2 regions of the Tsukamurella sp. USMM236 genome follow, and region 2 is predicted to be linked to the other one. Evidence: riboswitches for the same ligand, from Rfam matches in the RefSeq annotation. Region 2 holds a riboswitch; the other holds the start of a gene.
The links. A riboswitch is a leader RNA that binds a small molecule or an ion and turns the genes downstream of it on or off. The one in region 2 is predicted to bind S-adenosylmethionine.
Positions count from the first base shown of each region.

Region 1: another riboswitch for S-adenosylmethionine. It lies ahead of metX (homoserine O-acetyltransferase MetX); the one in region 2 lies ahead of WFK95_RS02410 (aminotransferase class V-fold PLP-dependent enzyme).

Region 1 is NZ_JBBCSS010000004.1:325,018-339,132, reverse strand. It holds gene WFK95_RS15740 (HdeD family acid-resistance protein) at 1-181, opposite strand, end outside; gene WFK95_RS15735 (bifunctional methylenetetrahydrofolate dehydrogenase/methenyltetrahydrofolate cyclohydrolase) at 269-1,135, shown strand; gene WFK95_RS15730 (DUF3017 domain-containing protein) at 1,135-1,446, shown strand; gene WFK95_RS15725 (hypothetical protein) at 1,556-2,974, shown strand; gene metX (homoserine O-acetyltransferase MetX) at 2,996-4,144, opposite strand; SAM riboswitch class IV at 4,154-4,271, opposite strand; gene WFK95_RS15715 (MFS transporter) at 4,403-5,548, shown strand; gene WFK95_RS15710 (ribonuclease domain-containing protein) at 5,560-6,000, shown strand; gene WFK95_RS15705 (barstar family protein) at 5,997-6,428, shown strand; gene WFK95_RS15700 (exodeoxyribonuclease III) at 6,425-7,234, shown strand; gene WFK95_RS15695 (hypothetical protein) at 7,212-8,039, opposite strand; gene trpS (tryptophan--tRNA ligase) at 8,490-9,515, shown strand; gene yhjD (inner membrane protein YhjD) at 9,554-10,552, shown strand; gene WFK95_RS15680 (APC family permease) at 10,563-12,059, opposite strand; gene WFK95_RS15675 (D-alanyl-D-alanine carboxypeptidase family protein) at 12,061-13,362, opposite strand; gene WFK95_RS15670 (sucrase ferredoxin) at 13,394-14,115, shown strand, end outside.
Region 2 is NZ_JBBCSS010000001.1:524,480-538,594, forward strand. It holds gene WFK95_RS02375 (FAD-dependent oxidoreductase) at 1-605, opposite strand, end outside; gene WFK95_RS02380 (Rv0361 family membrane protein) at 751-1,218, shown strand; gene WFK95_RS02385 (rhodanese-like domain-containing protein) at 1,215-1,628, shown strand; gene WFK95_RS02390 (O-succinylhomoserine sulfhydrylase) at 1,638-2,843, shown strand; gene WFK95_RS02395 (copper homeostasis protein CutC) at 2,849-3,520, opposite strand; gene WFK95_RS02400 (RtcB family protein) at 3,763-4,929, shown strand; gene WFK95_RS02405 (HAD-IIA family hydrolase) at 4,952-5,737, opposite strand; SAM riboswitch class IV at 5,822-5,933, shown strand; gene WFK95_RS02410 (aminotransferase class V-fold PLP-dependent enzyme) at 5,987-7,270, shown strand; gene WFK95_RS02415 (hypothetical protein) at 7,285-7,671, shown strand; gene WFK95_RS02420 (YbaK/EbsC family protein) at 7,695-8,177, shown strand; gene WFK95_RS02425 (MarR family winged helix-turn-helix transcriptional regulator) at 8,282-8,758, shown strand; partial or broken gene WFK95_RS02430 (MDR family MFS transporter) at 8,755-10,416, shown strand; gene WFK95_RS02435 (tRNA-ribosyltransferase family protein) at 10,699-11,817, shown strand; gene WFK95_RS02440 (hypothetical protein) at 11,853-12,527, shown strand; gene WFK95_RS02445 (inorganic diphosphatase) at 12,596-13,099, opposite strand; gene dacB (D-alanyl-D-alanine carboxypeptidase/D-alanyl-D-alanine endopeptidase) at 13,207-14,115, shown strand, end outside.

The DNA of each region.
Region 1 (14,115 bases), on a different contig from region 2:
ACGCGCCGGTCAGGAGCAGGAAGACGCCGAAGAGGATGCCGACGACGAGCGTGGTCGGTCCGGGCCACACCGCGATGATGACGCCGAGCACGATGGAGAGGACGCCGAGGGCGAGGATCGCCTGCCACGTCGACTTGACGCCCTGCTGGATGCCCTGCTGGAGGGGGTTCTGATGAGTCATGGAGTCAGTATCTGTTGGATGGCGAACGAAGGCGACTCGAACCGGCGGAAATCGTCGTGCTGATCCCAGGGCGATAGGATGTGGGCCGTGACGGCGCTTGTACTGGACGGTAAGAAGACCCGCGACGAACTCTTCGAGAGCTTCCGAGAGCGCGTGGCGGCGCTGCGGGCCCGCGGGGTCGTCCCCGGGCTCGGCACCGTGCTCGTCGGGGACGACCCGGGCTCGCGCTCCTACGTCAAGGGCAAGCACGCCGACTGCGCGAAGGTCGGCATCGAGTCGATCCGCCGCGATCTCCCGGAGGAGATCACGCAGGGCGAGCTCGAGGCCGTGATCGACGACCTCAACGCCGATCCCTCGTGCACCGGCTACATCGTGCAGCTCCCGCTCCCGAAGCACATCGACGAGAACGCGATCCTCGAGCGGATCGACCCGGCCAAGGACGCCGACGGCCTGCACCCGACGAACCTGGGCCGGCTCGTGCTCGGCGCCGCGGGGCCGCTGCCCTGCACCCCGCACGGCATCGTGCACCTGCTGCGCCGCTACGACGTCCCGCTCGACGGGGCGCACGTCGTGGTCGTCGGGCGCGGTGTCACCGTGGGGCGGCCCATCGGCCTCCTGCTCACCCGCCGCTCCGAGAACGCCACGGTCACGCTGTGCCACACCGGCACCCGGGACCTGGCCGCTGAGGTGCGCCGGGCCGACATCGTGATCGCCGCCGCCGGCGTGCCCGGACTGATCACCGCCGACATGGTCAAGCCCGGCGCCGCCGTGCTCGACGTCGGCGTCAGCCGCACCGAGGACGGCCTGCGCGGCGACGTCGCCCCCGAGGTCACCGAGGTCGCCGGTCACCTCTCGCCGAACCCCGGCGGCGTCGGTCCGCTGACCCGGGCCTTCCTGCTGGGGAACGTGATCGACGCCGCGGAGCGCGATCTCGCGCGTTCGGACGAGGCCTAGTGGCCGAACCCGCGGTCGAGCAGTACCGGCGCGCCCGCATGGTGCGCGCCGTGATCGCGAACGCGGGGTACGTGGCCGTCGTGGGGGTACTGACCACGGGGATGGTCCTGGTCGGGCTGGAGTACTGGCGCCGCGGCCTGTACGTCTTCGGCGCGGGGACGGGCCTCGCCGCGGTCCTGCGTGCCGCCCTGCCCGAACGGAGGCAGGGGCTGCTCCGGGTGCGGAGCAGGTGGTTCGACGTCACCGTGCTCGCCCTGGCGGCTGCGGCGATCCTCTTCGTCTCGTACGGGATCAAGGCGCTCGGCACCTAGCCAACCCGCATACTCGAAACTTCGAATTTACATTCTTGTATGTAACGTTTAGGCATCGGGTATGATGTGCTCAGGTAACGGTTCGTCGAGCGATCCGATCGGAGGTGCCATGCGGATCTCGTCCTTCGGTGCCTCCGTCGGCTCCGGACCCGTGCACTGCGTGCTCCTCGACATCGAGGACGGGCACGTGGTCGGCCGCGAGGCGCGCACCATCGATCCCGGTCCGTACCGCCTCGGGCGCCGCGGCAACCTGCTGTCCTCGGGCTTCGACCTCCTCGCCGGCCATGCGGAGCGCGACGTCGACGCATCCGCTGTGACCGTCCGTTCGCGGCGCGATCTGCTCTCCGTCCGCCTGGGCGCGCGCGGCGGCGTCCGCGCGGCGGGGATCGTCCGCGAGGCCGACGCCGTCCTGCGAGGCCTCGGCGAACGCGGCTCCATCGCCCGCTACGACACCGCGCTCGTCGCCGACCTCGGCGCCGATGAGACGCGCCTGTACACCGTGCGCGACGGTGCCGTCGTCGCCGAGCGCCGTACCCGCGCCGTCGTGCTCGACGGGGCCGGGGCCGCCTCGACCGACGACGTCGCCGCGCTCGTGCGCTCGGCGGCCTCCGCCGCCCCCGAGGCGATGGCACTCGTAGGCTCCGGCGCGCTGAACACCGTAGTGCGGGAAGCGATCGCCGGGGTGGCTCGGGACGCCGGCATCGAACCGCTCCTCATCGACGAGCCCGAGACCATCACGGCGTCCGGTGCCGCGTTGATCGCGGCGGACCGCCGGGCGGCGGGCGCCGCGCCGTCGTCGCTGGTCGACAGCGGCATCGGCGTCCTGGGCGGGCACAGCGTCCGCCTCACCGCGGCGATCCTGCCGCTGCTCGTGGTCGCCGCGCTCACCGGTGCGGTGCTGGCCACGGGGTACGCGACGGGGATCATCGGCCCCGCCGCGCGCAGCACGGAGCAGGTCGTCCCCACCTCCTCCGACTCGGTGACCTCCGAGGAGGACGAGTCCGCGTCGGAGACCAGGATCGCCACCGTCACGTCGTCACTGCCGCCGGAGCGGCCTGTCGTGCCCACTACCGTGGCGCCCGAGCCGGGGCGCGGGGACGCGGTCACCCCGACGATGACGACCTTCGCGCCGCCGCCCGTGGTGCCCACCACGACTCGGCCGCCGGTTCCCACGTCGCCGACCGCTCCGCCGACGTCGCCGACGGGAACCCTCCCGACCACGATCCTCCCGAGCATTCCTACCGGCACCCCGACCGGCACCCCGACGGGGTCGCCGTCCGGGACCACGGGGCCGGGCACGCCGACGGAGGGTACGGGCACGAACCCGCCGAGCCCGGACGCCCCGCTGCCCATGCCGGGGAACGGCCTCGTCGCCCCCGGCGCCGGCGGCGCGCAGGGCACGGGCGGCTCGAGCTCGAATCCGGTGAACACCGGAGCGGCGCAGTCGGATCCGTCCTCCGCCGAGGTGGCGCCGGGGCCGGCGATCGGCGACGTCGCGGCGCCGACGGTGACCGAACCCGCACCCTGACGGGACGTTCCGCCCGGCGGGTCAGCGGCGCGCGAACTCCAGGGTCCGGCGCAGCAGTGCCGCCACGGCGTCCATCTCGGTGAGGAAGCCGTCGTGCCCGTCGCGGGAGTGCACGATCACCAGATCGTCACTGCCGGGCAGCGACTCCGCGAGCTCGCGCTGCAGGCGCAGGGGGTAGAGGCGGTCGGAATCGATGCCGCCCACCACGACCGGGACCCGGCAGCCCCGCAGGGCCGCCTCGACGCCGCCGCGACCGCGGCCCACGTCGTGATGGTTGAGCACGTCGGTGAGCACCACGTAGCTGCCCGCGTCGAACCGGTTCACCAGCTTCGCGGCCTGATGCTCGAGGTAGGAGGTCACGGCGTACCGGCCGCCCGCGCGGGGATCCTCGTCGCCCTGCGGCCGGTTCTCGAACCGGCTGTCCAGCTCGACCTCGGTGCGATAGGTCAGGTGCGCGATCCGCCGCGCGACGCCGAGGCCGGCGTCGGGATGCGTGCCGCTGTCGTGGTAATCGCCGCCCTGCCAGGCCGGATCGGCCTTGATCGCGGCGATCTGCGTGGTCTGTGTGCCGATCTGGTCGGCCGTGGCGCGGGCGCCCACGGCGAGGACCAGCGCCGAGCGCAGGAAATCGCCGTACATCAGGGCCCATTCGAGGGCCCGCGCGCCGCCCATCGACCCGCCCACGACAGACGCGATGTCGTGCACGTCCAACGCGCGCAGCAGCGCCGCCTCGGCCTCCACCTGGTCGCGGACCGTGATCACCGGGAAGCGGGAGCCGTAGGGGCGACCGTCCGGCGCGATCGACGCGGGCCCCGTCGAACCCGAGCACCCGCCCAGGACGTTCGCGGAGACGACGCACCACTCGTCCGTGTCGACGGCGGCGCCGGGGCCGATCAACCCGTCCCACCAGCCGGCGGAGCGGTGGTCGTCGTCCGCCGGGCCGGTGACGTGGGAGTCGCCCGTCAGGGCGTGGAGCGTCAGGAGCACGTTGTCCCGTGCCGCGTTGGGGGTGCCCCAGCGTTGGAAGGTCATCGTGACGTCCTCAAGGACCTCACCCGACTCGAGGACCAGGGGGCCGAGCGCGACCGACTGCAGCGCACCGTCGGGAACCCGGGCCCAGTCGCCCGGGAGGCTGTCGGTGGGCCGGCCTGTGCGGGTGCTGATGGTCACCGAACCCTCTCCTCGCGCTTGCCACCCGGCGGGGGCCGCCGGGAAACCGGGTCATCACCCGGGGCACCCCACCGCGGTGGAGGGTTGCCGGTCAGCAAGCCGGGGCTGCGCACTGACACTCATGACCACTGGCTGCAGCATAACCGACGGGCAGTTCCGTGAACGAGGTCACAGGGGTGGGCGGGAAGCGCGGAAGGCGGTGAGGCGTTACACCGTTCCGTGGAATCTTCTACCCGGACCAGGCTGGCGGTCGGCGCCATGGCGCTCGGCGGCTTCGGCATCGGCACCACCGAGTTCGCCGCGATGGGGCTGCTGCCCGACATCGCCGCCGACCTCGAGGTCACCGAGCCGGTCGCCGGCCACGTGATCTCGGCGTACGCGCTGGGCGTCGTGGTCGGGGCGCCCCTCATCGCGGCCGCCTTCGCCCGGGTGCCGCGCCGGGTGCTCCTCATCGCGCTGATGATCGCGTTCACCGTCGGCAACGCGTTGTCGGTGTTCGCCCCGACCTACGGGACGTTGATGGCGGCCCGCTTCGTCGCGGGGCTCCCGCACGGCGCGTTCTTCGGCGTGGCCGCGCTCGTCGCGGCGCACCTCGCGGGCCCCGCGGAGCGCGGTCGCGCGGTCGGGCAGGTGCTGATGGGGCTCTCGGTCGCGAACGTGATCGGCGTGCCGCTGGTCACCTGGCTGGGGACCGCCCTGAGCTGGCGGTACGCCATGGGCGTCGTGGTGGTGATCGGCGCCGTCACCGTGGCGGCGCTGCTGGCCTTCCTGCCGTCGGTGCAGATCCCCGTGACCAACCCGCTCACGGAGCTGGGCGCCCTCGCGCGGCCGCAGGTGTGGTTCGCGCTGCTCACCGGCGTCGTCGGCTTCGGCGGCATGTTCGCCGTGTACACGTACATCTCCACCACGCTCACCTCGGTCTCGGGCCTGAGCGCGGCCTCGGTGCCGGCGGTCCTGGCGGCGTACGGCGTCGGCATGGTGATCGGCAACGTCGTGGGCGGCCGCGCCGCCGACAGCTCGGTGACGCGGTCGATCGCGGTCGCGCTGGCCGCGCTCGTCGTGCTGCAGGCGCTGTTCTCGGTGTTCGCGCCGCAGCCCTTCGCCGCGGTGACCCTGTTCTTCCTCATCGGCCTCACCGCCTCCGCACTCGTGCCCGCGCTCCAGACCCGCCTGATGGACGTCGCCGGCGAGGCGCAGACCCTGGCCGCCACGCTGAACCACTCGGCGCTCAACATCGCGAACGCGCTCGGCGCCCTCCTCGGCGGCGCGGTCATCGCGGCGGGCGGCGGGTACACCGCGCCCGCGCTGGCGGGCAGCGCGCTGGCGCTCGCGGGCCTCGTCGTCTTCGGGATCGGGATGCTGCTCGCGCGGCGGACCGCGGAACCTGTCGGAGCCCCTCGGTAGGGTCTTGGACTATGCGAAGGATTCTCGCCCTGTGCGCGATCGCGCTGCTCACCGTCTTCGGGCTCGTGGCGTGCGGCAAGTCGACCGCCGAGCCGTCCGCGACGGCCATGCCGGCAACCACGTCGGCGGCCGGCGCGTCGGGCGGCGCCCGCGCCTCGGCACCGTCGAACTCCGCGGTGCCCGCGCGCGTCCTCGCGACGCTCGCCCGGATCGACGCGGGCACGTGGCCGCCGAAGGACGGCTCGGGTACGCAGGGCGGCCGCAACTTCGGAAACTTCGAGAAGCGCCTGCCCGCGACCGATAAGCAGGGCAAGCGCGCGAAGTACACGGAGTGGGACGTCAACGTGAAGAAGTCCGGCCGCGGCCGGGACGCCGAGCGCATCATCACCGGGGCCGACGGCGGCGCCTGGTACACCCTGGACCACTACGAGACCTTCACGAGGATCCGATGAGCACCCTCCCGCAGTTCCTCACCTCCGGCGCCGGTGCCGCGCTGACCGGCACCGATCTGGACTCCCTCAAGCGTCGCGAGCGCCCGCGGGTGCTGGTGGCCCGCGGCAGCCGCATGCGCACCAAAGCCGCACTCCTCGACGAGGTCTCGGCCGCGCTGCAGTTCCCGCTCGACTTCGGTGCCAATTGGGACGCGCTCGCCGACAGCCTGGGCGATCTCGACTGGCTCGGCGGTCCGGCGGCGGTCGTGCTCGGCGTCGCCGAGGCCGAGCAGGTGCTCGCCGACGAGGCCGGCTCCCTGGCCACGTTCGTCGCGGTGCTCGCCGACCGGGAGGTGCAGGTGCTGCTGTCCGTGTCCGACGGTGCCGATGTGCCCCGGGTGCGCTCCGCCTGGGCCGCGGCCGGCCTGACCGTGGAGGCGCTCGCGTGATCATCACGTCGATCAACGTCAACGGTATCCGCGCGGCGGTGAAGCAGCGCTCCGAGGAGAACCTCGGCATGCTGCCCTGGCTTCGTGGGACGAAGGCGGAGGTGGTGCTCCTGCAGGAGGTGCGCGCTACCCACAAGCAGACGCTGACGGCGCTCGCGCCCGCGCTGGAGGAGGGCTGGCACCTCGCTGCCGCCGAGTCCTCGACCGCGGGCCGCAACGGCGTCGCCGTGCTCTCGCGGCGCGAGGCGGACGCGGTGCGCGTCGGCTTCGGCAGCGAGGAGTTCGACCACGCGGGCCGCTACCTCGAGGCCGACTTCGACGGGCTGACCGTCGGCTCGCTGTACCTCCCGTCGGGCGACGTGGGTACCGAGCGGCAGGACGAGAAGGACCGCTTCCGCGCCGAGTTCGGCGCCTACCTGGCGAAGCTGGGCCGGCGGCGCCGCGAGGTGCTGGTGTGCGGCGACTGGAACATCGGCCACACCGAGCTGGACATCAAGAACTGGAAGGGCAACGTCAAGAACTCGGGCTTCCTGCCCGAGGAGCGGGCCTGGATGAGCGAGTACATCGGCGAGGGGCGCGCCTTCAAGGACGTCGTGCGCGAGCTGCACCCCGGCGAGCCGGGGCCGTACGCCTGGTGGTCCTGGCGGGGCAAGGCCTTCGACAACGACTCGGGCTGGCGCATCGACCTGCAGATCGCCAACAACGCGCTGGCGAAGCGGGCCGTGTCCGCGCACGTCGAGCGGGCCGAGGCTTACAACCTGCGCTGGTCCGACCATGCGCCGGTCACCGTGGAGTACGCGGACTAGGGCCGGTCCGCGGCCGGGCGCGCTCCGGCTCGCGTACGGGCAGGTCGATCGCGCGAAACGCCGGGGCGATCGGGCCGCCGGGGCCCGGTGGGACGGTCACGCCGGTCGTGATGATGTGCGCGAACGCCGTCAGATGGGCGGCCACCTCGATGGGCGCTGTGGACTCGGGGATCGCGGCGTAGCCGTGTGCGCACGCGCGTGCTGCGCCGAACGGGAGACCGAAGACCCGGGCGAGCACCGCCGCGAGCGCGTCGGCGCGGCGGTGCAGTGCGCGCACGTACCAGGCGTCCAGCTCCGGGGTGGTCCCGCGCAGCTCCTCGAGGCCGGGCTCCAGGTCGCGATACCCGCTGAGTGATGACCACCTCCGGTCGAGGGCGTGCAGATCGTTCAACAGATTGCGCAGGGTGATCGGTTGCGGTGAGACGGCGCCGGGATTCAGTGGATCGGGAACGCCCAGCGCCTCGAAGAAGCCTGCGGGCGGCCAGGCGAAATGTTCGTCTCCGGGCTCGATCGCCGTCGCCGCGGCGACCTCGGGATCGTCGAGGTCCGGGGGCCAGCACGGCCCGATCCGTTCGCGGGGTGCGAGTACCTTGCGGATGGCGTCCGCCGGTCGGGGCAGCCACCACGTCGTGGGGTATGCCGCCGCAGCCACTGTGGGGAAGTGCCGGCGCAGGGTTCGCGAACTGATGTCGCCTGTCGCCTCCGCCAGGTCGGTGAACGAGATGTTCGCGGTGTGGCGCGCTGCCATGAGGCGCAGGCACGCCTCGGAGACTCGGCGGTCGAAGGCCCTCTGCCGCGCAGGCATCACCGGCCCCGCCCAATACCGATCGCGCCGATCCTCCGCGTCGTACTGCGCCCGCCCAGGCGTCCTCGAATCCCCACCCATGCCGTCCCCCGATCGACCTGTTGAGTTGCGTGCCACGCTACCGACACCGTGCCCCGTCCGTGCTCGGTTCGGGAGTCCGGAGCGAGGAGGGAACGGAACGGGCGCTATGACATCGTGACCGCCAGTGACAGATCCGATACGAGTAGAACGGCCGGACGCCTCGCCGGGCACGAGCCTCGTTCGGAGGCGACGCCGGACCGCGGTCCTCAGGCGTCCGGTTTGTCACTGGCGGTCACGATTTCATAGTCAGCCGGTCGCAGTGGGTGCCCGTGTGTCGGCGCGGTCGCCCCCCCGCGCGTCGCACAGCCGGCACCGTCGGACCGAATACTGAGGAGACCCGCGGAACCGCGGTCGATAGACTCGTTCCTCGTGACGGAAACCGCCCCCACCCCCGCGAAGCGGCAGCGTGCGCTGTCGGGCATCCAGCCGACCTCGGATTCGTTCCATCTCGGCAACTACCTGGGCGCGGTGCGGCAGTGGGTGAAGCTGCAGGACGAGTTCGAGACGTTCTACTTCATCCCCAACATGCACGGCATCACGACGCCGCACGACCCGAAGGCGCTGCGCGAGCGCACCGTCTTCGCCGCGGCGCAGCTCCTGGCGCTGGGCGTGGACCCGGCCCGCTCGACGATGTTCGTGCAGTCGCAGATCCCCGAGCACGCGGAACTGACCTGGGTGCTCAGCTGCATCACCGGCTTCGGCGAGGCCAGCCGGATGACGCAGTTCAAGGACAAGTCGGCGAAGAACGGCACCGACAGCTCGTCGGTGGGCCTGTTCACGTACCCGATCCTCATGGCCGCGGACATCCTGCTCTACCGCCCGCAGCTCGTGCCCGTGGGCGAGGACCAGCGGCAGCACCTTGAGCTCACCCGGAACCTGGCGCAGCGCTTCAACACCCGGTTCAAGAAGACCTTCGTGGTGCCCGAGGCGTACATCGTCTCCGACACCGCGAAGATCTACGACCTGCAGAACCCCACCGCCAAGATGAGCAAGTCGGCGGAGTCCGACGCGGGGCTGATCAGCATCCTCGACGACCCCAAGATCATCGCGAAGCGGGTCAAGTCCGCGGTCACCGACACTGAGCGGGAGATCCGCTTCGATCGCGAGAACAAGCCCGGCGTCTCCAACCTGCTGACCATCGAGTCGGCGTTCACGGGCACCCCGATCCCGGAGCTGGAGCGCTCCTATGAGGGCAAGGGCTACGGCGATCTGAAGACGCAGGTGGCAGACGTGCTCGTCGACTTCGCCACGCCGCTGCGGGGCCGGGTCCAGGGCTACCTCGACGACCGCGCCGAGTTGGACAAGGTCCTGACCGCCGGTCGGGAGCGGGCACGCGAGATCGCGTCCCGGACCCTCGCCGACGTCTACGACAGGGTAGGGTTCCTGGCGCCCTAGCCCGTGTGCAGTAGCGAACTGCAGGAGGACGTCTCCACATGCTCCAGAAGTACCGCGACAAGTGGCCGTGGTTCGACCACATCATGGCGGCCGCGACCCGGTACCAGGACAAGAAGGGCGACTACTTCGGCGCCGGGATCACGTACTTCAGCGTGTTCGCCCTGTTCCCGCTGATCATGGTGGCCTTCGCCATCGGCGGCTACATCCTCATCAACGACGCGGACCTGCTCGCTGAGATCAAGGCCCAGATCAACTCCGTGATCAGCGACGAGAGCCTGCGCAAGTCGGTCAGCGACCTGGTGGACCAGGCGATCGCCTCGCGCAGCACCGTCGGCATCGTGGGTCTCGCCGGTGCCCTCTGGGCCGGCCTCGGCTGGATGGCGAACGTTCGCGCCGGTCTCACGGAGATGTGGGACAGCGAGGTGCCGAAGGAGAACTTCGTCAAGACCAAGTTCGCCGACCTCGGCGCGCTCGCGGGCCTGTTCGTCGCGATGGTGGCCTGCATCGCGCTGATGGCCGCGGGGAGCAGCCCGCTCACGGCCAAGCTCCTCGACAAGGCCGGACTGGACGATGCCCCCGGCCTCCACTTCGTCATCTCCGGGGCGACCCTCCTGGTCACGCTCCTCGCGCTGTGGCTCCTGTGGACCTTCGTGATCGCGCGTCTGCCGCGGGTGCAGTTCCCGTGGCGCAACGCCACCCGCGCGGGCCTCATGGCGGCGGTGGCGTTCATGATCCTCATCCAGCTCGCGACCCTGCTCATCGGCAACGCGATGAAGGGCCCGGCCGGCGCCACCTTCGGCCCGATCCTCGGCATCATGCTGTTCATCTACTTCACCGCGCGGATCGTGCTGTTCGCGACCGCGTGGGCCGCCACCGATCCGCGGAACCAGCGGTACGTGATCCCTGCCGCCCCGGCGCCCGTGGTGATCTCGCCCGTCATCCGCTCCGAGCCCGACGCCGGCCGGACCGCCCTCGCCGGCGCGGCCGGGCTCGTCGCCGGACTGGGCCTCGGCTCACTGCTGCGCCGCAAGCGCTGACGCGCGCCGCTCAGGCGTCCTCGGGCGCGGTCGCCCGCGGCAGCGTCCGGCCCCGGAAGAAGGCGGGCCGCGTCACGGCGCACGCGATCATCAGCGGCACGCCGAGGACCAGCATGCCGATGCCGATCACGAAGACGCCGCCGATCCCGCCGATCACCGTCTGTCCGTAGTCGGGCGCGATCATGTCGACCGCGCTCTGCACGAAGGCCCAGATCATCGCCGCGCCGCCGAGCACGGGGAAGACCAGGCGCAGCACCAGGTTCCGCATCGACCGGCGCAGTGTCCGCCGGAAGTACCACGCGCACGCGAACGCCGTGATCGCGTAGTAGAAGGCCACCGCCAGCCCCAGCGAGCTGATCGAGTCCTCCAGGGTGTTGCGGCTGAGCAGCGCGAGCGTGAGGTAGAAGGCGAGCGCGGACCCGCCCATCACGACGGTGCCGAACGACGGGGTGAGGTACTTCGGATGCACGCGCGCGAACCGCTCCGGCACCGCCCGGTAGATCGCCATCGCGAGCGTGCCCCGCGCCGTCGGCAGCACCGTCGACTGCGTCGAGGACAGCGCCGAGAGGGCGACCGTGAGCACCAACAGGCCCGCGAGCACCGCGCCCCCGACGGGCCGGCCGAGCACGGTGAGGACGTCGTCGTGGTTGTCGGTGTTGCCGAGCCCGAGGCCGGTCTCGCCGAAGCCCGAATACGACTGCACGGCAACGGCGACGAGCACGTAGGTGCCCATGAGCACGACCGTCGCGAGCACCGCGGCCCGGCCGGGCGTCGACGACGAGTCCTTGGTCTCCTCGCCGACGGCCAGGCAGGCATCCCAGCCCCAGTAGAGGAAGATGCAGAGGATCACCGCGGCCGCGATCTGGGAGGCGCTCAGCCCCGTCGGATCCAGCCAGTCCCAGCTCGGCCGCACGGCCTGCGGTCCCGCCGTGCCCCGGTACACCGCCCACAGCGCGGCCACCGCGGCCACGCCGAGCACCGCGAACTGGATGGACATGAGCACGTTCTGCATGCGCTCCGAGACGACGATCCCGCGGTACGACACCCAGGTCATCGCGACGATCAGCGCACACCCGAAGCCCACCACGGCGACGCGGTCGTCCGCGAGGGAGGTCAGGCCGACGAAGCGCAGGAGGTAGCTCGCCGCGATCTCGGCGACGTTCGCCAGGCAGATGATCGCCGAGACCGCGAGGCCCCAGCCGCCCAGCCAGCCGATCCACGGCCCGAACGCCCTACTGCCCCAGGTGAACGTGGTCCCGGCGTCGGGGGTGTCGGCGGCCAGTTCCTTGTACGCGACGGCCACCATGAGCATGGGAACGAAGGCGACCACGAACATCGCCGGCGCCTTGCCCTGCACGTGCCCGACGACGCCGCCGAGCGTCGCCGCGAGGCTGTACGCCGGGGCGGTCGACGAGAGGCCGATCGCCATGTTGCTCAGCAGGCCCAGAGAGTTCGAGCGCAGGCCCTTGTCCGGGACCGGTGCGGCGCCGACGGGCGCGGCGACCACCTCAGCGGCCCCGGTTGGTGCGCATCGCGGCGCCCACCAGGACGGCGATGAGGCCGAGCCCGCCGAGCCCGATCAGGAGCCGCGTGCCGTTGCCCATCCCCGACGGTCCGCTCTCCACCACCAGGTCCTCCTGCGCCCGCTCGGGCCGGCTCGCGGCACCGTCGGCCGCGACCAGCGTGCCCACGGACTTCCCGCGCAGCGCGACGCCGTAGTCGAGGAGCCGCCGGTACTGGTCCCAGTAGGTGTTGCCAGTCTGCGAGAGGCCGAACATCTGCACGATCACGTAGCGGTGGCCGTCGCGGTCGACCGCGCCGACGAAGGTCTTCTTCGCGTCGTCGGTGTAGCCGTTCTTACCGGCCACCGCGCCGGGGAAGTCGGTGAGCAGGCGGTTCTCGTTGACGATCGGATACGGCGCCACCGAGGTGGGGGCCGGCGGCGGGCTCTGTCCGGGCGGGGGCGGCGTCGACGGCGCGGTGGTCGGCACCGGCGGGTGGCCGGGGAACGTGACCTGCTTCGTCGATGCGATGCGCACGAACCGCTCGTCCTGCAGCGCCGCCCGCAGGAGGAGCGCCATGTCGTACGGGCTCGAGCTCATGCCGGGGCCGTCGAGGCCCGACGGTGACGCGGTCCGCGTATCGCGCGCGCCGAGGGACTCGGCCAGCGTGTTCATCTTCCGCAGGGTCGCGTCCACGCCGCCCAGCTGCCGCGCCAGGGCGTGCGCGGCGTCGTTGCCGGACGCCAGCAGGAGGCCCTCGAGGAGCTGCTCGACGGTGTAGCGGCCGCCGACGTTCACGCCCGCGCCGTTGCCCTCCTGCGCGGCGTCCTCGACGGTGCCCTCGACCACCGTCGTGAGGTCGAGATCGCGCAGCGCGACCTGCGCGAGCAGCACCTTGATCGTGCTCGCCGGCCGGTACCGGCCGTGCGGATCCTTCGCCGCGACGACGGTGCCGTCGGTGACGTCCGCGATGAGCCAGCCGGCGGAGTCGATGCCGGGCGGGACGGGCGGCGCACCGTCGGGCACGACGACGCCGCACCCGCCCAGCTTCGCGCCCCCGACGGGCGGGTCCGGCACGGCGAGCGGCGTGGGGCTCGGTTGCCCGGGCTTCGGGACCTCGGACTCGTCGACGGCGGGCGGCGGGACCTGCTTGTGCGGGCAGGCGTCGGTCACCAGGGTCTTCGCCGCGGGGCCGGGCGTGGGCGACGGTGCAGGGCCGGGCGTCGCGGCGGCCGGGGCGGCGAGTGCGCCGAGCAGGCCGGCGGTCGCGAGGACACGGCCCGCGGTGGTCAGAGTGCGCGCGATCATCGCGCTCATCGTAGTCCGCTACGGTGGCGGAATGACGGAGCGTTGTTCGAGTTTCACCGACGAGCCGCTCCCCGGGACCGCGACCACCGAGACCGGCTGGCTGTGCATCGAGAACGAGTCCGGGTGGGGCCGCGACCCGTTCTCGGGCGAGACCTTCGCGCCGGAGGTGGGCGAGGCCGTCGAGCGGTTCGCGGAGTCCCGGGGCCTGCGGGTGCTGCTGATCCGCCGGCCCGGCCGCGCCGGGGGCTTCCGCGGGCGGATGCGGGTCTTCGTGGCGAACTCGGTGCCGGGGGAGACCGCGCTGCGGATGTTCACCGTGGCCGACTACGCGGAGATCCCCGCACTGCCCCTCGACGACCCGTCCGCGGGCGAGCCTGCGGGACCGATCGCCCTGGTGTGCACCAACGGCAAGCGCGACGTCTGCTGCGCCGTGCTCGGGCGGCCGATCGCGGCGTCGCTCGCGGGCTGTTACGCCGATCCGGTGGTGTGGGAGTGCTCCCACACCGGCGGGCACCGCTTCGCGCCCGTGCTCATCGTGCTGCCCGCCGGCCACACCTACGGCCGGGTCACCGGAGCGCAGGCGAAGGAGGCGCTCGACGCCGCACGCGCCGGCCTCGTCGCCACCGCCGGGCTCCGCGGCCGCTCGTCGATCCCGCCCGCCGAGCAGGCCGCCGAGGTCGCGGTCCGCGAGCTCCTCGGGCCCGTCGCGCCGGACGTCCTGCGCACCGGGTCCGACGGTGCCGCCGGTGACGG
Region 2 (14,115 bases):
CGGCGACCGAAGACGTGCACCTCCTTGGCCTTGTTGACCTTGAGGCCCTCGTAGACGTTCGGCGGGATCTCGGTGGGGAGCAGCTCGTCTGCGGTCTTGGCCAGCACGCGGGCCACGTCGAGGCCCACGTTGCCGACGCCCAGGACGGCCACCTTCTCCTCGGTGAGCGGCCACTCGCGCGAGAAGTCCGGGTGCCCGTCGTACCAGGCCACGAACTCGGCGGCGCCGTAGCTGCCCTCCAGGTCGATGCCGGGGATCTCCAGGTTGCGGTCGGCGACGGCGCCCGTGGAGAAGATCACCGCGTCGTAGTGGCGGCGCACGTCCTCGAGGGTGAAGTCCTTGCCGAAGTCGAGGTTGCCGAGCAGGCGGACCTGCGGCTTGTCGAGCACCTTGTGCAGCGCGGTGATGATGCCCTTGATCCGCGGATGATCGGGGGCGACGCCGTACCGGATCAGGCCGAACGGTGCCGGCATCTTCTCGAAGAGATCGATGCTGACGCCGGGGTCCTTCGCCTCGTCGGACTTCATGAGGGCGTCCGCCGCGTAGATACCAGCGGGGCCCGCGCCCACGATCGCGACGCGCAACGGGCGGTTCTGTTCGGTCATGTGAAGTCGGCTACCTTGTCTGCATACGCGGTTGAAGTTCCCCACCAGGTTAGTGCGGACTTATCAACTGTTCCTAGTGCGGGTGGTCCATCCCACCCATCCAAGGAACTGGAACGTGTTCTAGTAGCAGAGGGTAGAGACTTCAGTGAGCGCAGACAAGGCCCCCGCCGGACCGCCGCCCGAACGCCGCACCACGGCGACCCCGTTCATCATCGCGCTCGTGGTCGCCGTCGTCCTCATCGGCGGCGTCCTGCTGTGGAACGTCATCCGCCCGTCCGACGAGCGGCTCAGCGACTCCGCGCAGGTCCAGGTCACGATCGGCCAGTACTACGGCGCCCTGAACAAGGGCCGGTACGCCGACCTCGTCGCCAACACCTGCGCCAAGGACCGGTCCGCCGCCGAGTTCCCGAAGGAGGCCGGCTTCCCCGACGCGCGCAAGGCCGTCGTCGAGCGCGAGGGCGAGGCGAAGCTGGACGAGAAGGGCGTCAAGAACCTCACCGTGAACGGCGACTCCGCGTCCGCCGATCTCACGGTGACCTACGAGAAGGCCGGCGAGCGCACCGAACAGGCGAAGTTCGTCCGCGAAGACGGCAAGTGGAAGAAGTGCTCGTGAACTACGCCGGAAACCTGACGCCGCGCGAGGCCTGGGAGCTGCTCGAACAGGACCCCGCGGCCATCCTCGTCGACTGCCGCACCGAGGCCGAGTGGAACTACGTCGGCATCCCCGAGCTTTCGCAGGTCGGGCGCAACCCCGTGCTCGTCGAGTGGCAGCGCTACCCCGACGGTGCGCTCAACCCGACGTTCGTCGACGAGCTCCGCGCCAAGGGCGTCACCGACGACGCCCCCGTCGTCTTCCTGTGCCGCTCCGGCCACCGCTCGATCGGCGCCGCCGAGACCGCCACCGCCGCCGGCGTGCAGCGCGCCTACAACGTCCTCGACGGCTTCGAGGGCCCCATCGACGCACTCGGACATCGGGGCGTCGCGGGCTGGCGCGCCGACGGCCTGCCCTGGCGGCAGTTCTAGGCTGAAGCCATGACGGAGTTCAGCCCCCTGCCCGACGGCCTGCGGCCCGAGACGTACGCGGTGCGCGGCGGCGTCCTGCGCACGAACTACGAGGAGACCTCCGAGGCGCTCTTCCTGAACTCGGGCTACACCTACGAGAGCGCCGAGGCCGCAGAGGCCGCCTTCAACGGCGACATCGACCGGTTCGTCTACTCGCGCTACGGCAACCCGACGGTGGCCATGTTCCAGGAGCGCCTGCGCCTCCTGGAGGGCGCCGAGGCCTGCTTCGCCACCGCCTCCGGCATGTCGGCCGTCTTCACCGCGCTCGGCGCGCTGCTGCAGGCCGGCGACCGCCTCGTCGCGGCCCGCTCGCTGTTCGGATCCTGCTACGTCGTGTGCAACGAGATCCTGCCGCGCTGGGGCATCGAGACCGTCTTCGTCGACGGCGAGGACCTCGCCCAGTGGGAGGAGGCGCTCAGCGTCCCCACCCAGGCCGTCTTCTTCGAGACCCCCGCGAACCCGATGCAGGGGCTCGTCGACGTGCGCGCCGTGGCCTCGCTGGCGCATGCCGCGGGCGCGCAGGTCGTCCTCGACGCCGGCTTCACGCCGGTCGGCTACCAGGATTCGCTCGGGATGGGCGCCGACGTGATCGTGCACTCCTCCACCAAGACGATGGACGGCCAGGGCCGCGTCATGGGCGGCGCGATCCTCGGCCGGTTCGACTACATCGACGGTCCGGTGAAGCAGCTGATGCGGCACACGGGCCCCGCGATGGCGCCGTTCAACGCCTGGGTGCTGCTCAAGGCGCTGGAGACGCTGGACCTGCGGGCCGAGCGCGTGAGCGCGAACGCGCAGAAGGTCGCCGAGTTCCTCGACGCCGACCCCCGCGTCTCGAAGGTGCTCTTCCCCTTCCTGCCCTCGCACCCGCAGCACGAGCTGGCGAAGGCCCAGATGAAGGCCGGCGGCACCGTGATCACCCTCGAGCTGGCCGATTCCGCTTCGGCCGCAGGGAAGGCGCGGGCCTTCGAGTTCCTCAACCGGCTGCAGGTCATCGACATCTCCAACAACTTCGGCGACGCCAAGTCGCTGATCACCCACCCCGCCACCACGACGCATCGCGCGACGGGGCCGGAGGGTCGCGCGAAGATCGGGCTCACCGATTCGATGCTGCGCCTGTCCGTGGGGCTGGAGAACGTCGACGACCTCATCGCCGATCTGGATCAGGCCCTGGGCTGAGCCACTCAGGGCCTCTGATCGTCGACGGCGGCGCGCCACGTCCGCACGGCCTCTGCTGACACCGGCGACATCCACCCCTGTGGCCGCGCGGCACTGCCGATGTGGAAGGCGTCGATTCCTGCCTGCATGAGTGGCGGCAGGTGATCGAGGCGCAGGCCGCCGCCGGCCAGGATCCGTTGCGGTCCAGACGCTTCCGCGACCAGCGTGGCGATGCCGTGATCGACGCCGGAGGTCGCCCCCGCGGTGAGGAAGCCGTCGAGCCCCGGCAGCTCCGCCACTGCGGCCCGGAGCGCGGAGCGGTCCGCGCAGTGGTCGATCGCGCGGTGGAACGTCCACGGCGCGCCGTCGATCGCCTCGACGACCCGCGTCACGGCCGGCGGATCCACGGCGCCGTCGGGGGTGAGGAAGCCGAGCACGAACTCCTCCGCCCCAGCGCTTCTCAGCTCGACGGTGCGCCGCAGCAGCGCGCCGAGGTCCCCGGGCGCGAATCCGTCGACGAGCCGGAGCATCACGCGCACCGGGATGTCCACGGCGGCACGGACCTCTGCGACGGTGGCGGGGGAGGGGCTCAGCCCGTCCGCCGCCATGTCCGCGACCAGCTCCACCCGGTCCGCCCCGCCCTCCTGGGCGGCGACGGCATCGCGTGCATCCAGGGCGATCACTTCGAGCAGTGCCATGAAATGAGTCTCCCAAAGGCGCCGCTGGAAATCCGATGGACCGAAGTGTTGCGGCCGAATACGCTGCCGTGCATGGATATGCGCAGGCTCCCCGAATCGCTGCGGCAGTGCTACTGCCGTCGGTTCGGCGTGCCCGCATAACCTGCGGCAACCCGGGCCGTCGCTTCACCGCCGGCTCGGTGCCCATGCGTCAGACGCATGGCTTCTCGGACCGGTGACCATCACATCGAGACGAGAAAGACATGGAGAAGATCAGCAAGTCCTTGGTCTCGTGGGCGTCCATCCTGGACGAGAAGACCCGCGAGCAGGCGGTCACCACGGCGAAGCTGCCGTTCATCTACCCTCACATCGCGCTGATGCCCGACGCCCACCTGGGCAAGGGCGCCACCGTCGGTTCGGTCATCCCGAGCCTCGGCGCCGTGATCCCCGCGGCGGTCGGCGTCGACATCGGCTGCGGCATGATCGCGGTCCGCACGCAGTTCACGCTGGCCGACCTGCCCGACGACCGCGCGACGGTCCGCGAGGCCATCGAGCGAGCGATCCCGCTCTCGCCCGGCCGCTACAACAAGAAGGTCGTGGCCACGGCGGAGCCCCGGATCGCGGAGCTGGAGACGCTCGCCGAGCGGGCGGACTTCAACCCGGCCCAGTACGCCGGGAACTGGAAGCTTCAGTTGGGCACGCTCGGCGGAGGAAATCATTTCGCAGAGCTAAGTATCGACGCCGACCAGCGGGTTTGGGCGTTCCTGCACTCCGGCTCTCGCGGCGTGGGCAACAAGATCGCCCAGCACCACATCGCCGTGGCCACGCGCCTGTGCAAGCAGTGGTGGATCGAGCTGCCGGATCCGGACCTGGCCTACCTCGTGGAGGGCACGCCCGAGTTCCGCCGGTACATCGCCGAGCTGACGTGGGCGCAGCACTTCGCGTTGCTCAACCGTGAGGAGATGATGGACCGGGTGATCCGGCAGCTCGGCGAGTGGGTGGGCACACCTGTCGTGGAGGCCGAGCGGATCAACTGCCACCACAACTTCACCAAGCGCGAGAAGCACTTCGGCAAGGAAGTGTGGGTGTCGAGGAAGGGTGCGATCGAGGCCACCGAGGGCAAGCTCGGCCTCATCCCGGGCTCGATGGGCACCGCGTCGTACATCGTCGAGGGCAAGGGCTTCGCCCCGTCGCTGAACAGCTCGCCGCACGGCGCGGGCAGGGAGTACTCCCGGTCCGCGGCGCGCAGGGCCTTCACGCACGAGCAGCTGCGGGAGGCCATGGCGGGCATCGAGTTCCGCGACAGCCCCGACTTCATCGACGAGATCCCGCAGGCCTACAAGCCGATCGACCGGGTGATGGCCGACGCGGAGCAGTTGGTCACGGTCCGCGCCGTCCTGCGTCAGATCGTCAACGTCAAGGGGCAGTGACTCGTTCCCCGGCTGGGTGCTCTCAGCCGGGGAACGGGTCCTCCGTGTGACCGACGAGGTCGGCGACGGAATCGATGGTGCGGGTAGGGCGGTACGGGTAGGCGGTCACCGACTCGCGGGTGGAGATGCCGGTGAGCACGAGGATGGTGCGCAGGCCCGCCTCCAGGCCGCAGACGATGTCGGTATCCATCCGGTCGCCGATCATCAGCGTGTCCGCGGAGTGCGCCCCGAGCGCGCGCAACGCCGACCGCATCATCAGCGAGTTCGGCTTGCCCACGTAGTAGGGGGAGCGGCCCGTGGCCTCGCGGATCAGGGCGGCCACGGCACCGGTCGCCGGCAGCAGCCCGTCGCGCGACGGCCCCGTCGGGTCCGGGTTCGTCGCGATGAAGCGCGAGCCGCGGTCGATGAGCCGGATCGCCGTGGTGATCGCTTCGAACGAGTACGTGCGGGTCTCGCCGAGCACCACGTAGTCGGGATCGTTGTCGGTGAGCACGTAGCCCGCGTCGTGCAGCGCCGTGGTCAGGCCCGACTCGCCGACCACGTAGGCCGTGCCGTTCGGCCGCTGATCCTGGAGGAACTTCGCGGTGGCGAGCGCGGAGGTCCAGATCCGCGACTCGGGGATGTCGAGCCCGGTGGCGACCAGGCGCGCGCGCAGGTCGCGCGGCGTGCGCGTCGAGTTGTTGGTGAGCACCATGAACGGCGTCCCGGCGGCCGTCAGCTCCGCGATGAACGCGTCGGCGCCGGGGATGAGGTGCTCCTCGTGGACCAGCACCCCGTCCATGTCCATCAGGTACGTCCACTCGCTCATGCCCGCGAATCTACTCCCGGCGGTTTCGCGTCGCCGTGATTCGAACCTTGACGACGGGCGCCACGACAGGGCATTCTCGACGCAGGTCATGAGTGCCAGCGACAAGCCCCGGCTCGCTGGTCGGCAACCCTCCTCCGCGGTGGGGTGCTCCGGGTGACGACCTGGCCGCACCGAACGAGTGCGGCAAGCGCGGATTCGCGGCACGTCGGAAACGGGTGCCGTGCGTCCTCATACCGAAGGACATCTCTCATGAGCATCGCCACCACCGAGCGCACCGCCGTCTGCCTCACCCCGACGGTCCGCAGCACCCCGCTGTCGCTGGGCCCCCTCGCCGCCGTGACCGGCGCCGACGAGTACGCCCCGCTCACCGACGGCGCGACGGTCCGCTACGCCAACTTCGACTACGCCGCGAGCGCGCCGGCCCTGGTCGAGGTGCAGGCCGCGGTCCAGGAGGCGCTGGGCGAGTACGCGAGCGTGCACCGCGGCGCCGGCTACCTCTCGCAGCGCTCCACCTCCCGCTACGAGCGGGCCCGCGAGGTCGTCGCCGAGTTCGTGGGCGCCCGCGCCGACGACCACGTGATCTTCACCGGCAACACCACCGACTCGATCAACCTGCTCGCGGGCTGCGTCCCCGGCGAGGTCGTGGTCCTCGACTGCGAGCACCACGCGAACCTGCTGCCGTGGAAGCGGATCGGGGCCCGCGTGATCTCCGCTCCGCTGTCGATCGAGGGCACCCTCGAGGTGCTCGAGAAGGAGCTCCGCGCGCGCCCCGCGGCCCTGGTCAGCGTGACCGGCGCGTCCAACGTCACCGGCGAGGTGCTGCCGATCCGCCGGCTCGCCGCGCTCGCCCATCGGCACGGCGCGCGCATCGCGGTCGACGGTGCCCAGCTGGTCCCGCACCGTCGGATCTCGCTGCGCGAGAGCGGCGTCGACTACCTCGCCTTCTCGGGGCACAAGCTGTACGCGCCCTTCGGCTCCGGCGTGCTCGTCGGCCGCGCCGACTGGTTCGACGAGGCCGAGCCCGTCCGCTGCGGCGGCGGCGCCAGCTACGAGGTGATCGGCACGCCCGTCTCGAAGTCCGTCGAGGTCGCCTGGCACATCGGCCCCGCGCGGCACGAGGCCGGTTCGCCCAACGTCCTGGGCGCGGTCGCCATCGCCGCCGCGTGCGAGGCCATCGAGCGCCTCGGCGAGGACGCCATCGCCCGGCACGAGCGCTTCCTCACCGACCTGCTGCTGCGTTCGCTCGAGGGCATCGACGGTGTCCGCACGCTGAAGATCTGGGCCGACTCCACCGAGCGGGTGGGCATCGTCGCCTTCACCGTGGACGGCCGCACGCCCCGCGAGGTCGCCGAGTTCCTCTCGTCCGAGCACGGGATCGGCGTGCGCGACGGGAAGTTCTGCGCCCACCCCGTCGTTAACCGATTGGGATGCTACGACGGCGCCGTCCGCGCGAGCATCGGCCTCGGCACGAGCGAGCACGACGTGCGCCGCCTGGCGCGCGCCCTCGAAGACCTGTCCGCACGAGCGAACTGAACCCGGAGGAATCCATGACGACCGTCTCCCGCCCCGCACTGGTGGTCACCGTCGACGGTGAGCCCGAGGCCTCGCACCTGACCCGCGTACGCGCCGCCGACCTGCGCATCGCCCAGCGGGAGCGCGGCTACCTGCGCGCCGAGGCCGAGCGCGCCGGGCGGGAGCCGGGCGCGGTCGCGCTCGAGGTCGACGTGGTGATCGACGAGCGCGCCGCCGACGCCCGCGCCAGCTACGCCCCGAGCGGCGCCGCGCCGCAGGGCATCACGTACATCGGCACCCCGTCGGGCCTGAAGTCCCTGATCGAGGACGTCTACGCGGCCGAGGTCGCCGACGCCGTCGTGCTGCGCCCCGTCGGCGGGGCGCGCACCAAGGACCTCATCGCCACCCTGCTCGCCGCGTAGCGGGGGCGGGCATACTGATCGGCGTGACCGAGCAGTACTCCGCCCGCACCGAGACCGTCCGCGCGGCCCTGGCCGCCGCGGGGCACCCGGACACCGTCCGCCTCGTGCCGGACGGTGCCAAGACCGCCGCGGAGGCCGCGGCGGCGCTCGGCTGCGAGGTGGGCGCGATCGCCAACAGCCTCGTCTTCCTGGCCGACGGTGCGCCGCTGCTCGTCCTCTCGAGCGGGCGGCACCGCGTGGACACCGACGGCCTCGCCACTCGACTCGGCTACGGCGCGATCACCCGCGCGAAGCCGGACGACGTGGCCGCCGCGACCGGCCAGGTCATCGGCGGCGTCTCGCCCGTCGGGCATCCGCGGCCGGTGGTCACCGTCATCGACGAGTCGCTCGCCGGCTATCCGGACCTGTACGCCGCGGCCGGGACGCACGACACGATCTTCCGCACCGACTTCGCCGCGCTCGTGGCGCTCACGGGTGCCAGAATCGTCACGACATCGGCGGCATAGGCCGGTTCGCCCGAGTCGACTAGTTCTCCTAATAGTTGTAGGCTGCACGTAGTTTTGCATGTCCGAACACGGCGACGTGGGCGGACGGGACCTGCGGAGGCGTGATGACGGACGAGGAACGGGCGGACCGGATCGAGGGGATCGTCGGCGTGATCGCCGAGCTCACCCGGCTCAAGGAGCGGCACGCCGTGATGACGCGGCACGCGGTCGCGCCGGACGGCGTCGAACTGGCGGCGTACACCGCGCTCTTCGCCCTGGTGAAGGGCGGGCCCATGCGCTCGTCCGTGCTCGCGGACCAGATCCACACCGACCCGTCCACCGCGAGCCGGTACGTGACCACCCTGACCAACCTGGGCTACGCCGAGCGCACCGCCGATCCCTCGGATCGCCGGGCGGCGCTCGTCTCCGCGACGGAGGCGGGGGAGGCCAAGGTCGAGTTCATCCGGCAGCAGCGCAACGAGAAGCTCCGGCCCCTCATGGAGCAGTGGACCGACGAGGAGATCGACCAGTTCGTGACGCTCGGGAACCGGGCGCTGGTGCAGTTCGAGCAGGCCCTCAAGCTGATGCGGGAAGGCGAGTGACCGCCGCGACGGTCCAGCAGGAGGAGACCGCGGGCGCGGGCCTCACGCACAAGCAGATCCTCTACATCCTGTCGGGGCTCATGACCGGCATGTTCCTGGCCGCGCTCGACCAGACGATCGTCTCCACCGCGATCCGGACCATCGCGGACGATCTCAACGGCTACAAGCTGCAGGCGTGGGTCACCACGGCGTACCTCATCACCTCGACGATCGTCACCCCGCTGTACGGCAAGCTGTCGGACATCTACGGGCGCAAGCCCTTCTTCATGTTCGCCATCACGGTCTTCGTGATCGGCTCCCTGCTGTGCAGCACGGCCACGTCGATGTACGAGCTGGCCGCCTTCCGCGCGGTCCAGGGCCTCGGCGCCGGCGGCCTGATGTCGCTGGCGCTCACCATCATCGGCGACATCGTGCCGCCCCGCGAGCGCGCCAAGTACCAGGGCTACTTCCTCGCCGTGTTCGGCACCAGCTCGGTGCTCGGCCCCGTGCTCGGCGGCCTGTTCTCGGGCGCCGACAACATCCTCGGCATCGCCGGCTGGCGCTGGGTCTTCCTGGTGAACGTGCCGATCGGCATCGTCGCGCTCGCCGTCGTCTCCCGCGTGCTGCGCCTGCCGCACACCCGCCGCGAGGGCGTCCGCATCGACTGGTTCGGCGCGGTCGCGCTGTCCGTCGGCCTGGTCCCGCTGCTCATCGTCGCCGAGCAGGGCCAGGAGTGGGGCTGGGGCTCGACGCGGGCCATCGCCTGCTACGCCATCGGTGCGGTCGGCGTCGTCGCGTTCATCGCCATCGAGAAGTACATGGGCGAGGACGCGATCATCCCGCTGCGCATCTTCAAGAACGTCATCTTCGCGCAGGGCGTGCTCATCTCGATGGTCGTGGGCGCCGCGATGTTCGGCGGGATCTCGCTGCTTCCCCAGTACTTCCAGGTGGTCCGCGGCGCCAGCCCGACGAAGGCGGGCTTCCTCATGCTGCCGATGGTCGCGGGCCTCATGCTCGGCTCGATCCTGGCCGGCCAGGTGATCTCCCGCACCGGCCGCTACCGCGTCTTCCCGATCATCGGCGCGGTACTGCTCACCGCGGGCATGTTCGGCATGCACTACATCAGCGCGGACGTGCAGATCGGCTACGTCATGGCGGGTGCGGCCGTGATCGGCTTCGGCCTCGGCAACCTGATGCAGCCGCTCACCCTGGCGCTGCAGAACATCCTGCCGCCGCGCGACATGGGCGTCTCCACCGCCGCCGCGACCTTCTTCCGCCAGATCGGCGGCACGCTGGGCGTCGCGGTCTTCCTCTCCGTGCTGTTCTCGCAGATGCCGCACAAGATGAGCAGCCGCATGACCGATGCGGCCGCGGACCCCGAGTACACGGCCGCCGTCCAGCGCGCCGCCGCCGGCCACGACGGCCCGGCCGCGCAGGACTTCGCCACGAAGCTCGTGCACGGCGATTCCAGCGCCGTCAGCGACGTCATGTCCGACACCTCCGCGCTGCAGAAGCTGCCCGACACCCTGGTGCACCCGCTCAAGGCCGGGTTCGCCGACTCCATGGACGTGGTCTTCCTCGCCGTCACCGTGCTGGCGGCGATCGGCCTGGTCCTCGTACTGTTCTGGAAGGCGGTGCCCCTGCGCACCGCCCCGGCCATCGAGGCGACCACCCCAGAGGCCGGCGCCGCCGCGACGCCTGACAGCATCGAGACCGCGGAGATCAGCGCCGCCGCGGCATCCGTGGCGGGCACAGCAGCGACGGAGGAGATCGTGACCGAACCGCCCACCGGCCCCGTCCCCACACCGCCCACGCCCGCGCAGGCCGCGGCCTCCCGCTCCGAGATCGACGAGCTCCGGGCCCAGAACGCCTCGCTCGCCGCCGAACTCGCCGAGCTGCGCACCGGCTACCGGGCGATCGCCGGCAACACCCGGCTGCGCGCCTCCGGCACCACCGACTCCGTGCGCTTCGCCGTCGAAGCCACCGGTCCCGGCGGGGCCCGATCGGGCCGGATGGTGCTGCCCCGCGGCGAGATCGCCACGCCCGCCTACGTGCCGGTGGCGAGCCGCGGCGCGATCGCCGGCCTCACCCCGCGCGAGCTGACCGACCTCGGCGCCGCGGCGCTGACCGTCGACCTGCACGAGCTGTACCTGCAGCCCGGTGTCGACGTCATCGAGGGCGCCGGCGGCATCGGCGCCGCGATGGCCTGGGCGGCGCCCACGATCGCCGACACCGGCGTCGCCGCCGTCGCGGAGCAGCGCAAGACGCGGATCACCGACGAGGGCATCGCCTTCCGCGGCCGCCTCGACGGCTCGCCACACCGCTGGGACCCCGAGGAGACGGTCCGCCTCGCGCACCGCATGGGCTTCGACGTCGCCTTCGCCCTCGCGGACGCGGAGGACCCCGCGCGCACCGAGCGCTGGGCCCGCCGGGCCCTCGCCGAGCACGCCTGGCAGACCGCGGACCGGCACGACGCCCTCTCGCTGTGGGCCGTGGTGACCGGCGGCGCGGACCCCGAGCGTCGACGGTCCGCGGCCCGCGCACTGCGCAGGCTCGCGGACGAGGATCGGCGGGCCGGCGGACTGGGCTTCGGCGGCTACCGGATCGAGGGCGTCGGTGCCCCCGCCCACGAGACCGCGCTGCTGCGCGCCGTCGTCGGCGAGCTCGAGACGGACCGCCCGCGCTACCTCGGCGGCATCACCGGCCCGGCGGATCTGCTGGCCGCGATCGAGGCGGGCGTGGACCTGCTCGACGGCACCGAGCCCGCGCGGGCCGGCGCCGAGGGCCGCGTCTACACCTCGACGGGCGTCCTCGACGTCACCGATCCCGCGCTGCGCGCGGACTTCCGGCCGCTCGATCCCGCCGAGGGGCGCCCGGGCGGGCCCAACCGGACGGACGCCTTCACCCGCGCCTACGTGCACCACCTCTTCGCCGCGAACGAGGGCCTCGCCGTGACGCTGTGCACCCTGCACAACGAGCACTTCTTCGTGTCCCTCGCCGCGGCCGCGCGCCGCGCGATCCGCGACGGGGGTTACCCGGCCTTCACCGCGTCGTTCCTGCGGCGGTTCGGTAAGGTCTAGCCCGATCCGCTACCCCGATCGGCAGGAGAAAGCCGTTGCGCCGCAGTGACCAGACCCGTTCCCTCGGCATCCTCGCGGCGCTCGCCGCGTCGGGCCTCCTGCTCGCCGGCTGCGGCGGGAGCGGCGACGAGACGGCACCGTCGTCCGCCGCCCCGGACGTCGACGTGCCGTCGAAGGCGCTCGCCCAGGCTGACCTGCCCGCGGGGCTGACCCTGACCACCGTGTCGAGCGACGACGCCTTCCAGGGCGCCATGAACTCCGTCGGCCAGGTGCAGGCGGCGCAGATCACGCCCGCGGCCTGCAAGGACAAGAACGTCGCCGCGCAGCAGGAGGTCGTGGAGACGATCAAGTTCGGCGTCCAGCAGAACATCGCGAAGGGCGACGCCGCCGTCTACGGCGTCACGCTGCTGCCGGGCTCGGCGCGCCTGGACGTCTTCGAGGCCGCCGGCACAGGGGAGTGCGCGACCGTGAAGTACGGCGATGCGCTGACCCAGACCGCCGTCCGCAAGGACCTGCCCGCGAACGTCGGCGGCACGGGCTTCGTGCTCGAGATGACCCGCACGATCAGCGGGCAGTCCGCCGGCGCCCGCACCGCCTACTTCAGCAAGGGCGGCGTGGTCGCGATGGTCACCGCCAACCCGGGGGCCGACGGCAAGATCGACCAGGCCGGCTTCGAGGAGATCCTGGGGCGCGTCGCCGGCAAGCTGTAGCCCGCAAGCCCGGACAGACGCGAAGCGGCGGCGAGGAGATCCTCGCCGCCGCTTCGCGTCTCACGGTGTCAGTGCGCGTCGGACCCGGCGGTCTCGGCGCGGGCGATCGACCGGGCGATCTCCTCCTCGGCCTCCTTCTTGCCCACCCAGGTCGAGCCCTTGACGAACTTGCCGGGCTCGAGGTCCTTGTAGTGGACGAAGAAGTGCTCGATGGCGTCCAACTCGAACTTGTCGATGTCGCCGATGTCCTGGACCGAGTCCCAGCGGGGATCGCCGGCGGGCACGACGAGCACCTTGTCGTCGCCGCCCTTCTCGTCCTCCATCTTGAACATCGCGACGGCGCGGCAGTCGACCAGCGATCCGGGGATCACCGACTCCTGCAGCAGCACGAGCGCGTCCAGCGGGTCGCCGTCCTCACCCAGGGTGTCCTCGATGTAGCCGTAGTCGGTGGGGTAGCCGAAGGCCGTGTACAGATAACGGTCCAGCTTGAGCCGGCCCGTCTTGTGGTCCACCTCGTACTTGTTCCGCGAGCCCTTGGCGATCTCGACGGTGACCTCGAATTCGACGCTCATTGTTTCCCTTCGCTCGCGTCAACCATGCACGACGAGGATACCCTTTGCGAACCCGGTCCGACCCGCTCACTCCGCTCCCGGTTCCGGGCTGCCGTTAGGGTGGTGCGGTGCGACGCTCGCGGATTCGACGGACCCTCCTGCGCCTCGCGATCACCGTGGTCGTGCTGGCGCTGGTCGTCGGCGGCGCCGTCGCGGCCACCCTGGGGTACGGCGTCTACCGTGACCGGCAGGCCGTGGCGGACACCGTGCCGCCGCGCCCCGCCGAGGCGCCCTACAGTCCCGCGATCGCGCAGGTCGCGGGCACCGTCGCGCCGAGCGCCGCTGGGATCACCGCCCAGATCGAGGCGGCCCTGCGTAATCCCGACCTGGGCGACTTCACCGGCGTCATCGCCGACGCGGGCACCGGGCAGGTGCTGTGGCAGCGGGACGCCACCCGCCCCCGCACCCCGGCGTCGACCACCAAGGTGCTCACCGCCGCCGCCGCGCTGCTGACCCTGCCCGCCGACAAGCGGATCACCACCACCGTGGTCGCGGGCGCCGTCCCCGGCGAGGTCGTCCTCGTCGGCGCGGGCGATCCGACGCTGCGCGCCGGCGGACCGTCGCTCTTCACGGACGCGCCGAAGATCGCCGACCTCGCCGCGCAGATCCGCCGCGCGGGCACGACGGTCACCAAGGTCGTCGTCGACACCTCGCTGTTCACCGGCACCGACTTCGCCCGCGGCTGGGAGCGCGCCGACATCGCGGGCGGCGACATCACCCCGTTGCAGTCGCTCATCGCCGACTCCGGCCGCATCCGGCCGGCCGAGGACTACTCGCCCCGCGTCACCGACCCCGCGCTGACCGCCGGCCGCGCCCTCGCCGCCGCGCTCGGCCTGCCGCCGACCGCCGTCGCCGAGGGGACCGCGTCCCAGGGCGCGACGCAACTCGCCGCCGTCCGCAGCGCCCCGCTCAGCACCCGGCTGCACGACGCACTGGTGCACTCCGACAACGTGCTCGCCGAGGCCATCGGCCGCGAG